Regions from separate parts of the Streptococcus milleri genome, predicted to be linked through region 2. Evidence: predicted binding sites of a transcription regulator. Region 2 holds the regulator's gene; the other holds the start of a gene.

Region 1 (4,433 bases), 600 kb from region 2:
TTCAGGACTGATTCTAGGAGATGTGAAATTAGGTATCATCTGTGGGGTTGCAATGCAACTTGTTTACATCGCTTTGGTAACACCTGGCGGTACTGTTTCAGCTGACGTTCGTGCGGTTTCTTATATTGGGATTCCTCTGGCAATGGTTGCTATTCAATCACAAGGACTGTCACTTGACTCTGCAGATGCTGCTAACTTGGCTAAATCAATGGGAACACTCGTTGGTACAGTTGGTACAGTTCTTTTCTATGGTACAGCTACTATGAACTTGCTTTGGCAACATATTGGCTGGAAAGCTGTTGAAAAAGGTGAATTTAAACGCCTGTATATGGTAGACTGGGGCTTCCCTTGGATTTCACACTTGATATTCTCATTCTTGCCAACCCTCATTATGTGTAAATTAGGTGCAGATGCAGTTACGGCCTTGAAAACGACACTTCCATTGGACGGTATTCCAATGAAAACCCTCTTCACAGTTGGTTCTCTTCTTCCATGTGTCGGAATTGCAATTCTCTTGAAACAAATTGTTGAAAAAGCTGTTGATTTCATTCCATTCTTTGTTGGATTTACATTAGCAGCTTCATTAGGACTTAACCTTGTATCTTGTGCAGTCATTTCATTGATTTTTGCAGTATTATTCTATGAAATTCAAATGGCTAAAAATGTAAGAGCACAAGCAGCCGCAAGTGCAAGTTTTGATGATGACGATGAGGAGGATATTTAAAATGGTTAAATTAACGAAAAAAACATTAGGAAAATCTTTTCATCATTGGTATTATGGGAACTTAACTTGCTTCTCACAAGAACATATGCAAACATTTGGTTACCTAGCTTCAATGCTGCCAATCGTGGAAGAATTATATCCTAAAAAAGAAGACCAAGCCAAAGCAATGCACACTTACACTGCATTCTTCAACACAGAACCTCAATTAGGTGCATTGATTGTAGGGATTACAGCGGGTTTAGAAGAAGCGCGTGCGAATGGGGCTGATGGAGTAGATGATGAAACGATTAACGGTCTTCGTGCTGGTCTGATGGGACCTGTTGCAGGGATTGGTGACTCATTGATTGTTGGTACCTTGATTCCGATTATACTAGGTATTGCTCTTGGCTTGTCAAATGGTGGTTCGCCACTTGGTGCCATTTTCTATATCGTTGTTTGGAACTTGCTCGCTTACTTTGGTATGAAATTTGCCTACTTTAAAGGCTATGAACTTGGAGACAAAGCGGTTGAATTTCTTGTCGGACCTCAAGGACAAGCTATCCGTAAGTCTGTTTCTATCATCGGTGGTATGGTCATCGGTGCTGTTGCAGCAACATGGGTACCTGTGAAGACAGCTTTCAAGTTGAAAGACTCTTCAGGAAAAGCTTTCTTGGTACTGCAAGATCAATTAGATGGTGTTTATCCAGGTCTATTGACAGCTTTGTTTATTGTCTTTTGCTGGTGGTTGATGGCGAAGAAAAACCTTTCACCAATTAAAGTAATGTTGCTTCTCGTTGTAGTAGCCTTCCTTGGTGTATTGGTTGGATTCTTCAACCCAGGATTGAAATACTAAAAATAGGAGAAAATTATGACAGAACAAGAATTGATTCAAGGATATGAAACGGAAATTCAATATCAAAAACACATGATTGAAAATCTCGGACGTTGGTTTAGTCTCTTCTTTACCATTGCTAGTATCGGTCTTGTTCTGGTCTATTTTTTCCGTCAAATCAATCTCATTGCCTTTGTTCTTGGAATGATCCTAGCAGTGTTGGGAATATTAGCCATGCTCGTTTTTGGCTATGGTATTTATAAAGGACGATTGAATCTCAAAAAAGTCATTGATGATTTTGAAGAAAAATTAAGATTGGTTCGATAAAAATTTATTTGCTTTCCCCCTAAAAACTTTGTCGTTTGACAGAGTTTTTTTCTTGACTATTTCTGACCAAGTGATACAATAGAAAATGTAAATATTAGCACTCGCACTAACGGAGTGCTAAAACAAGATATTGGAGGTAAACAAATGCTTAAACCATTAGGTGACCGTGTGGTCTTAAAAATAGAAGAAAAAGAACAGAAAGTTGGTGGTTTTGTCATTGCAGGTGCAGGACAAGACGCCACAAAGACGGCAAAAGTTGTGGCTGTCGGGGAAGGGATTCGTACACTCAACGGTGAACTCGTTGCGCCAAGCGTAAAAGCTGGTGACACCGTTCTCGTTGAAAGCCACGCGGGAATTGATGTTAAAGACGGCGAAGAAAAGTACCTCGTTGTCAATGAAGCAAATATTTTAGCGATTGTTGAATAAATAAAAATTTATAGAAAGAGGAATTGTAAAAATGGCAAAAGATATTAAATTTTCAGCGGATGCAAGAAGCGCCATGGTGCGTGGTGTTGATATTTTGGCAGATACCGTTAAAGTAACCTTAGGCCCTAAAGGGCGCAATGTCGTTCTTGAAAAATCATTTGGCTCACCACTCATCACAAATGACGGTGTCACCATTGCAAAAGAAATCGAACTCGAAGATCATTTTGAAAATATGGGAGCTAAGTTGGTGTCAGAAGTTGCATCAAAAACCAATGATATCGCTGGTGACGGAACAACTACTGCGACTGTGTTGACCCAAGCAATTGTCCGCGAAGGGATTAAAAATGTAACGGCTGGTGCAAACCCAATTGGCATTCGTCGTGGTATTGAAACAGCTGTTGCAACAGCTGTTGAAGCCTTAAAAGCAAATTCTGTTCCGGTTTCTAATAAAGAAGCGATTGCGCAAGTTGCAGCTGTCTCATCACGTTCTGAAAAAGTCGGAGAATACATTTCTGAAGCCATGGAAAAAGTTGGCAACGATGGTGTCATCACTATTGAAGAATCAAAAGGAATGGAAACAGAGCTAGATGTTGTTGAAGGTATGCAGTTTGACCGTGGCTATCTTTCTCAATACATGGTAACAGATAATGAAAAAATGGTTGCTGATTTAGATAATCCATATATCTTGATTACAGATAAGAAGATTTCTAATATCCAAGAAATTCTTCCTTTGTTGGAAAATATTTTGAAAACAAGCCGTCCGCTTTTGATTATCGCAGATGATGTAGATGGTGAAGCTCTTCCAACTCTTGTACTGAATAAAATCCGCGGTACTTTCAATGTAGTCGCTGTGAAGGCACCAGGATTTGGGGATCGTCGTAAAGCGATGCTAGAAGATATTGCTATCTTGACTGGCGGTACAGTGATTACAGAAGACCTTGGTTTGGAATTGAAAGATGCAACGATTGAAGCACTTGGACAAGCCTCAAAAGTAACTGTGGACAAAGATAGCACTGTTATCGTTGAAGGCTCTGGTGATGCCGAAGCGATTGCCAACCGTGTGGCTGTTATCAAATCCCAAATCGAAAGTTCTACATCTGACTTCGACCGTGAAAAGCTCCAAGAACGCTTAGCGAAATTGTCAGGTGGTGTGGCTGTCATCAAAGTTGGTGCTGCAACAGAAACAGAACTCAAAGAAATGAAACTCCGTATTGAAGATGCCCTCAATGCAACTCGTGCAGCTGTTGAAGAAGGAATTGTTTCAGGTGGTGGAACAGCCTTTGTCAATGTTTTAAGTGCCGTTGAAGCACTAGACTTGTCAGGTGACGAAGCAACTGGTCGCAACATCGTTCTTCGAGCATTGGAGGAACCTGTTCGTCAAATCGCTCTAAATGCAGGATTTGAAGGTTCTATCGTCATTGACCGCTTGAAAAATTCGGAAGCAGGGACTGGTTTCAATGCTGCTACCGGTGAATGGGTGAATATGATTGATGCAGGAATTATTGACCCAGTCAAGGTTACTCGTTCTGCTCTTCAAAATGCAGCTTCAGTAGCGAGCCTCATCTTAACAACTGAAGCAGTTGTTGCTAACCAACCAGAACCAGCTAGCCCCGCTCCAGCAATGGATCCAAGTATGATGGGTGGAATGATGTAGTTTAAGAAATACAGTTCTTAATCATGTTCAATTTTGTACAAGATTACTTTTATATTAAAGTGTAAGCGTATCCTCAAGGATATTAAAAAGAGAAGTGGTGATGGATTCAATAAATCCAAGCTCGCTTCCCTTTTTATTATTTTTTAGTTTGGGCACATAAGATAGGTACAGAGAAGACAAACGAAACAGAATGATTGTTCATTGAATATTAGAGATTTATTCTCTCTTGCTGAATAAATTCGTGTTGCCTGTGAATGATATTCTATTCTGTCTATTTGTCACTACTCCTTTTCTGTGGTAAAATAGTGATACATTTCTAAGGAGAAAACGATGATTGATGTTGAAGAAATTCTGAATAAAATGAATCCCAACCAAAAAATAAACTATGATCGTGTCATGCAGCAAATGGTCAAAGTTTGGGAATCAGATCAGAAGCGTCCTACGATTTTGATGCATACCTGTTGTGCACCCTGTTCGACCTATACTCTGGA
Region 2 (4,433 bases):
ACCTTTGACAAGCGAATCCGCGAATGGTGTTTTGGCAGTTTCGACGGTGCTTATGGTGGCGATCTGTTTCATGGCGTGATTCCACGAGTGCTGGATGTTGAAGACTATAAGAAACTAACCTTGCAGGAATTAGCAGACGGTCTAGTCGAAGTGGATACAGCTGGCTGGGCAGAACCTTGGGAAAAGCTGAGTGGACGTATTCTAGATGGTTTCACAGCTATTGCGCAAGAGGTAGAAGCTGCTGGTGGGGGCAATGCTCTTGTCGTCAGTCACAGCATGACAATCGGTGCTTTTACTTGTTTGATTGATCCGTCTATTATTTTAAATCCTGGCGTACAAAATGGCAGTGTAACGGTCGTGGAGTATGAAAATGGGAAATTCACCATTCAGGCATTAGGAGACATGTCTTATCGCCAAGTAGGTGCTAAGATATTGGAAGGACAGAAATAATCGCAAAAACGGGAATGTGAGAAAAGTTAATTTTCACGAATTGTGGCTTTCATCTCACTCCTGATTTTTCTTTCATCTCTCAAACGACTTTCTGCAAAAAAATGATATAATATAGTAAGAAAAACGGAGGTAAAATATGGCAAAAACAAAATTATACATTGTTCGCCATGGGAAGACCATGTTTAATACAATCGGTCGGGCACAAGGCTGGTCTGATACGCCTTTGACCGCTGTAGGAGAACGTGGCATTCGTGAGCTAGGAATTGGGCTTCGCGAGTCAGGACTTCCATTCAAAAAAGCTTTTTCTAGCGATAGCGGGCGGACAATTCAAACCATGGGGATTATTTTAGAAGAACTTGACTTGACAGGGCGCATTCCTTATCGCACAGATAAGCGAATTCGCGAATGGTGTTTTGGTAGTTTCGATGGAGCTTACGATGGTGAACTGTTTATGGGAGTGATGCCCCGTGTTTTCAATGTAGAGCATGTTCATCAATTGAGTTACCCTGAACTGGCTGAAGGCCTGGTAGAAGTTGATACAGCTGGTTGGGCTGAGAGTTGGGAAAAATTGAGTAGCCGTATTTGGGAAGGATTTTCAGATATTGCCAAGGAAATCGAAGCCGCTAGTGGTGGCAATGCACTGATTGTTAGCCACGGTATGACCATTGGAACATTTGTGTATCTCATTGACCAAACAAGGCCACATGGTTTAGACAATGGTAGTGTGACCGTCATTGAATACGAGAATGGTCAGTTTACAGTTGACTGCATTGGAGATATGTCTTATCGTGAGGTTGGCAAGAAAATACTGGATGAGATTGAGTAAGAGTCGTTTTTGTAATGAAAATAAATTAAGAGGTTGAGATAAGCGTTGATTTTTGGGAACGACTTTCTCTCCTTTTTTTATTGCTAAAAAATACTTGACAAGTATATCGAGGTGAATAGTATGGATGATAAATTAAGACGGATTTATGTTCCCATGACAGAGACGGGATTTTATATCTTATTTTGCTTGCAAAAAGAAAGTCATGGTTATAACATTACACAGAAAGTAAAAGAACTGACAAAAGGGCAGGTTGTAATTAGTCCGGGAACTATGTATGGAACTTTGTCTAAAATGGAGAAAGATGGTTTGATTGTATTTTCTCACGAAGAGGAGAAACGTAAAATTTATCAGATTACAGAAATAGGACGAGAGATTTTGAAAATAGAACTGAAACGAATTGAGCGACTCTATCAAAATAGCAAGGAGGATGTATAATGGAAAAGAAAATTTTTTAGGTTGGCTAACAAATGTCATACTTCTGTTGTTGCCGATTTTAGCGGTTGCGGAATTGTTCTTTTATATATGGCTTGTGAAAAAGAAGAAAACTAGGTCCTCAGACTGATTTTTAGCACTCTTTTAAAAAGAGTGCTAATTTTTTGAGTTTTTGCCTTGACTTTAAAAATGAACCGTGTATAATAGAAACATAAGTTAGCACTCGGGTGTTTAGAGTGCTAAAAAGAAAATCTCATATTCCAGCTGAAAGCTGAAAGGGGTGATGTCATGGTAACGGAACGTCAGAATGAGATTTTAAATTTGATCATTGACATCTTTACAAAGACCCATGAGCCAGTCGGATCCAAAGCCCTACAAGAATCAATCCAGTCTAGCAGCGCGACGATTCGTAATGACATGGCTGTTCTTGAAAAGCAGGGGCTTTTGGAAAAAGCGCACACATCAAGTGGACGCAAACCAAGTGTTGCGGGTTTTCAATACTTTGTCAAACATTCCCTTTCCTTTGATCGTCTTGCTGAAAATGAACTCTATGAAGTAATCAAGGCATTTGACCGTGAATTCTTCAAACTAGAGGATGTTCTTCAACAAGCAGCAGACGTTCTTTCAACGCTAAGTGGATGTACGGTGGTAGCACTTGATGTAGAACCGAGTCAACAACGCTTGACAGCTTTTGACATTGTGATTCTCAGCCAGCATACAGCTTTAGCAGTCTTTACTTTGGATGAATCCAATACGATTACCAGCCAGTTCATGATTCCCCGTAATTTCTTGCGAGGTGATTTGATTCAGCTGAAAGAATTGATACAAGAGCGTTTCTTAGGACAGACAGTTCTTGATATTCACTATAAGATTCGGACAGAGATTCCACAAATTATTCAGCGTTATTTTACAACGACCGATAATGTTATGGATCTTTTCGAGCATATCTTTAGTGATATTTTCAAAGAAAATGTCATTGTATCTGGTAAGGTGAAGTTGCTAAATTTTTCAGATCTAAAGAGTTATCAATTCTTTGACCAACCGCAAAAAGTGGCTTTTGAAATTCGAGATAGTTTAGCTGAAGATCAAATGCAGACGGTGCGCGTGGCGGATAGCAGAGAAAGTAGTCTGGCGAATTTGACGCTCATCTCTAGCAAATTTCTCATTCCTTACCGGGGATTTGGCATGCTAGCGGTCATTGGACCAGTCAATTTAGATTATCAGCGAGTTGTCAGTCAACTCAATGTTGTCAATCGCGTTTTAACGATGAAGCTCACAGATTTTTATAGATATCTGAGTAGCAATCATTATGAAGTGCATTAAGGCGACAAAGCTGATAGCTATAGATAGAAAAATAATCAAAAGATCATAAGGAGGTGCCTAGTGGCAGAAGAAAAACAGCAAGAAGAAGTAAAAAAAGAGGACGTTTCAGTAGAAGAAACGTCTGAAGAAACAACAGAGGTAGCTCCTGAGAAGTCTGAATTGGACTTGGCGAATGAGCGCGCAGACGAATTTGAAAACAAATATCTTCGTGCAGCTGCTGAAATGCAAAATATTCAGCGCCGAGCAAATGAAGAACGTCAACAATTGCAGAAATATCGTAGCCAAGACTTAGGGAAAGCAATCCTTCCTTCGCTGGACAACTTAGAACGTGCCTTGGCAGTTGAAGGATTGACTGATGATGTCCGAAAAGGGCTAGAAATGGTACAGGAAAGTTTGATTGCCGCTCTTAAAGATGAAGGAATTGAAGAGGTTCCGATAGACGGTGAGTTTGATCACAACTTCCATATGGCTATTCAGACGGTGCCGGCAGATGATGATCACCCAGCTGGAAGCATCGCACAAGTCTTCCAAAAGGGCTATAAACTCCATGAACGTCTCCTAAGACCAGCTATGGTAGTAGTAGCAGAATAAAAAATCTCGTCCGAAACGACGGTAAACTATGAAGAAAGAAAATATATTTTCGCTCTGCTAAACCGTGAGCGAAGCGAACAATTAGCGACACTCTTCACCGTGGTGCTCTCTGCGCAAACTTTAATAAAGAGATTGACTTAATCAAGCTCTGATGACGCCGCCACTTAAGAAGAGTATCAAAAAAGAAATTCTAAAATAAAGAGGGAAAAATAATGAGTAAAATTATTGGTATTGACTTAGGTACAACAAATTCAGCAGTTGCAGTTCTTGAAGGAACTGAAAGCAAAATTATCGCAAATCCAGAAGGTAACCGTACAACACCGTCAGTTGTGTCTTTCAAAAACGGTGAAATCATCGTTGGTGACGCAGCAAAACGTCAAGCGGTGACAAATCCTGATACGATTATCTCCATTAAATCAAAAATGGGAACTTCTGAAAAAGTTTCAGCAAATGGGAAAGAGTATACTCCACAAGAAATCTCAGCTATGATTCTTCAATATTTGAAAGGCTATGCTGAAGATTACCTTGGTGAAAAAGTAACCAAAGCAGTTATCACAGTTCCTGCTTACTTCAACGATGCCCAACGTCAAGCAACTAAAGATGCTGGTAAAATTGCTGGTCTTGAAGTAGAACGTATTGTCAACGAACCAACAGCAGCAGCCCTTGCTTATGGTTTGGACAAGACAGATAAAGAAGAAAAAATCCTTGTATTTGACCTTGGTGGTGGTACATTTGACGTGTCAATCCTTGAATTAGGCGATGGTGTCTTTGATGTGCTAGCAACTGCAGGGGACAATAAACTCGGTGGTGA

The links. Region 2 encodes HrcA, which represses chaperone genes, less so after heat shock. Its sites were predicted from a motif close to TTAGCACTCNNNNNNNNNGAGTGCTAA; they were not measured.
Region 1: a site for HrcA is predicted at 1,957-1,983, ahead of groES (co-chaperone GroES). Genes of this name have one in related genera too.

What each region holds. Positions count from the first base shown of each region.
Region 1 covers NZ_LR134288.1:219,789-224,221, forward strand. The annotation lists gene EL087_RS01155 (PTS mannose/fructose/sorbose/N-acetylgalactosamine transporter subunit IIC) at 1-724, shown strand, start outside; gene EL087_RS01160 (PTS system mannose/fructose/sorbose family transporter subunit IID) at 726-1,556, shown strand; gene EL087_RS01165 (DUF202 domain-containing protein) at 1,572-1,862, shown strand; gene groES (co-chaperone GroES) at 2,007-2,288, shown strand; gene groL (chaperonin GroEL) at 2,320-3,942, shown strand; gene EL087_RS01180 (epoxyqueuosine reductase QueH) at 4,273-4,433, shown strand, end outside.
Region 2 covers NZ_LR134288.1:1,472,688-1,477,120, reverse strand. The annotation lists gene EL087_RS07250 (histidine phosphatase family protein) at 1-450, shown strand, start outside; gene EL087_RS07245 (histidine phosphatase family protein) at 587-1,276, shown strand; gene EL087_RS07240 (PadR family transcriptional regulator) at 1,397-1,711, shown strand; gene hrcA (heat-inducible transcriptional repressor HrcA) at 1,997-3,031, shown strand; gene grpE (nucleotide exchange factor GrpE) at 3,092-3,622, shown strand; gene dnaK (molecular chaperone DnaK) at 3,835-4,433, shown strand, end outside.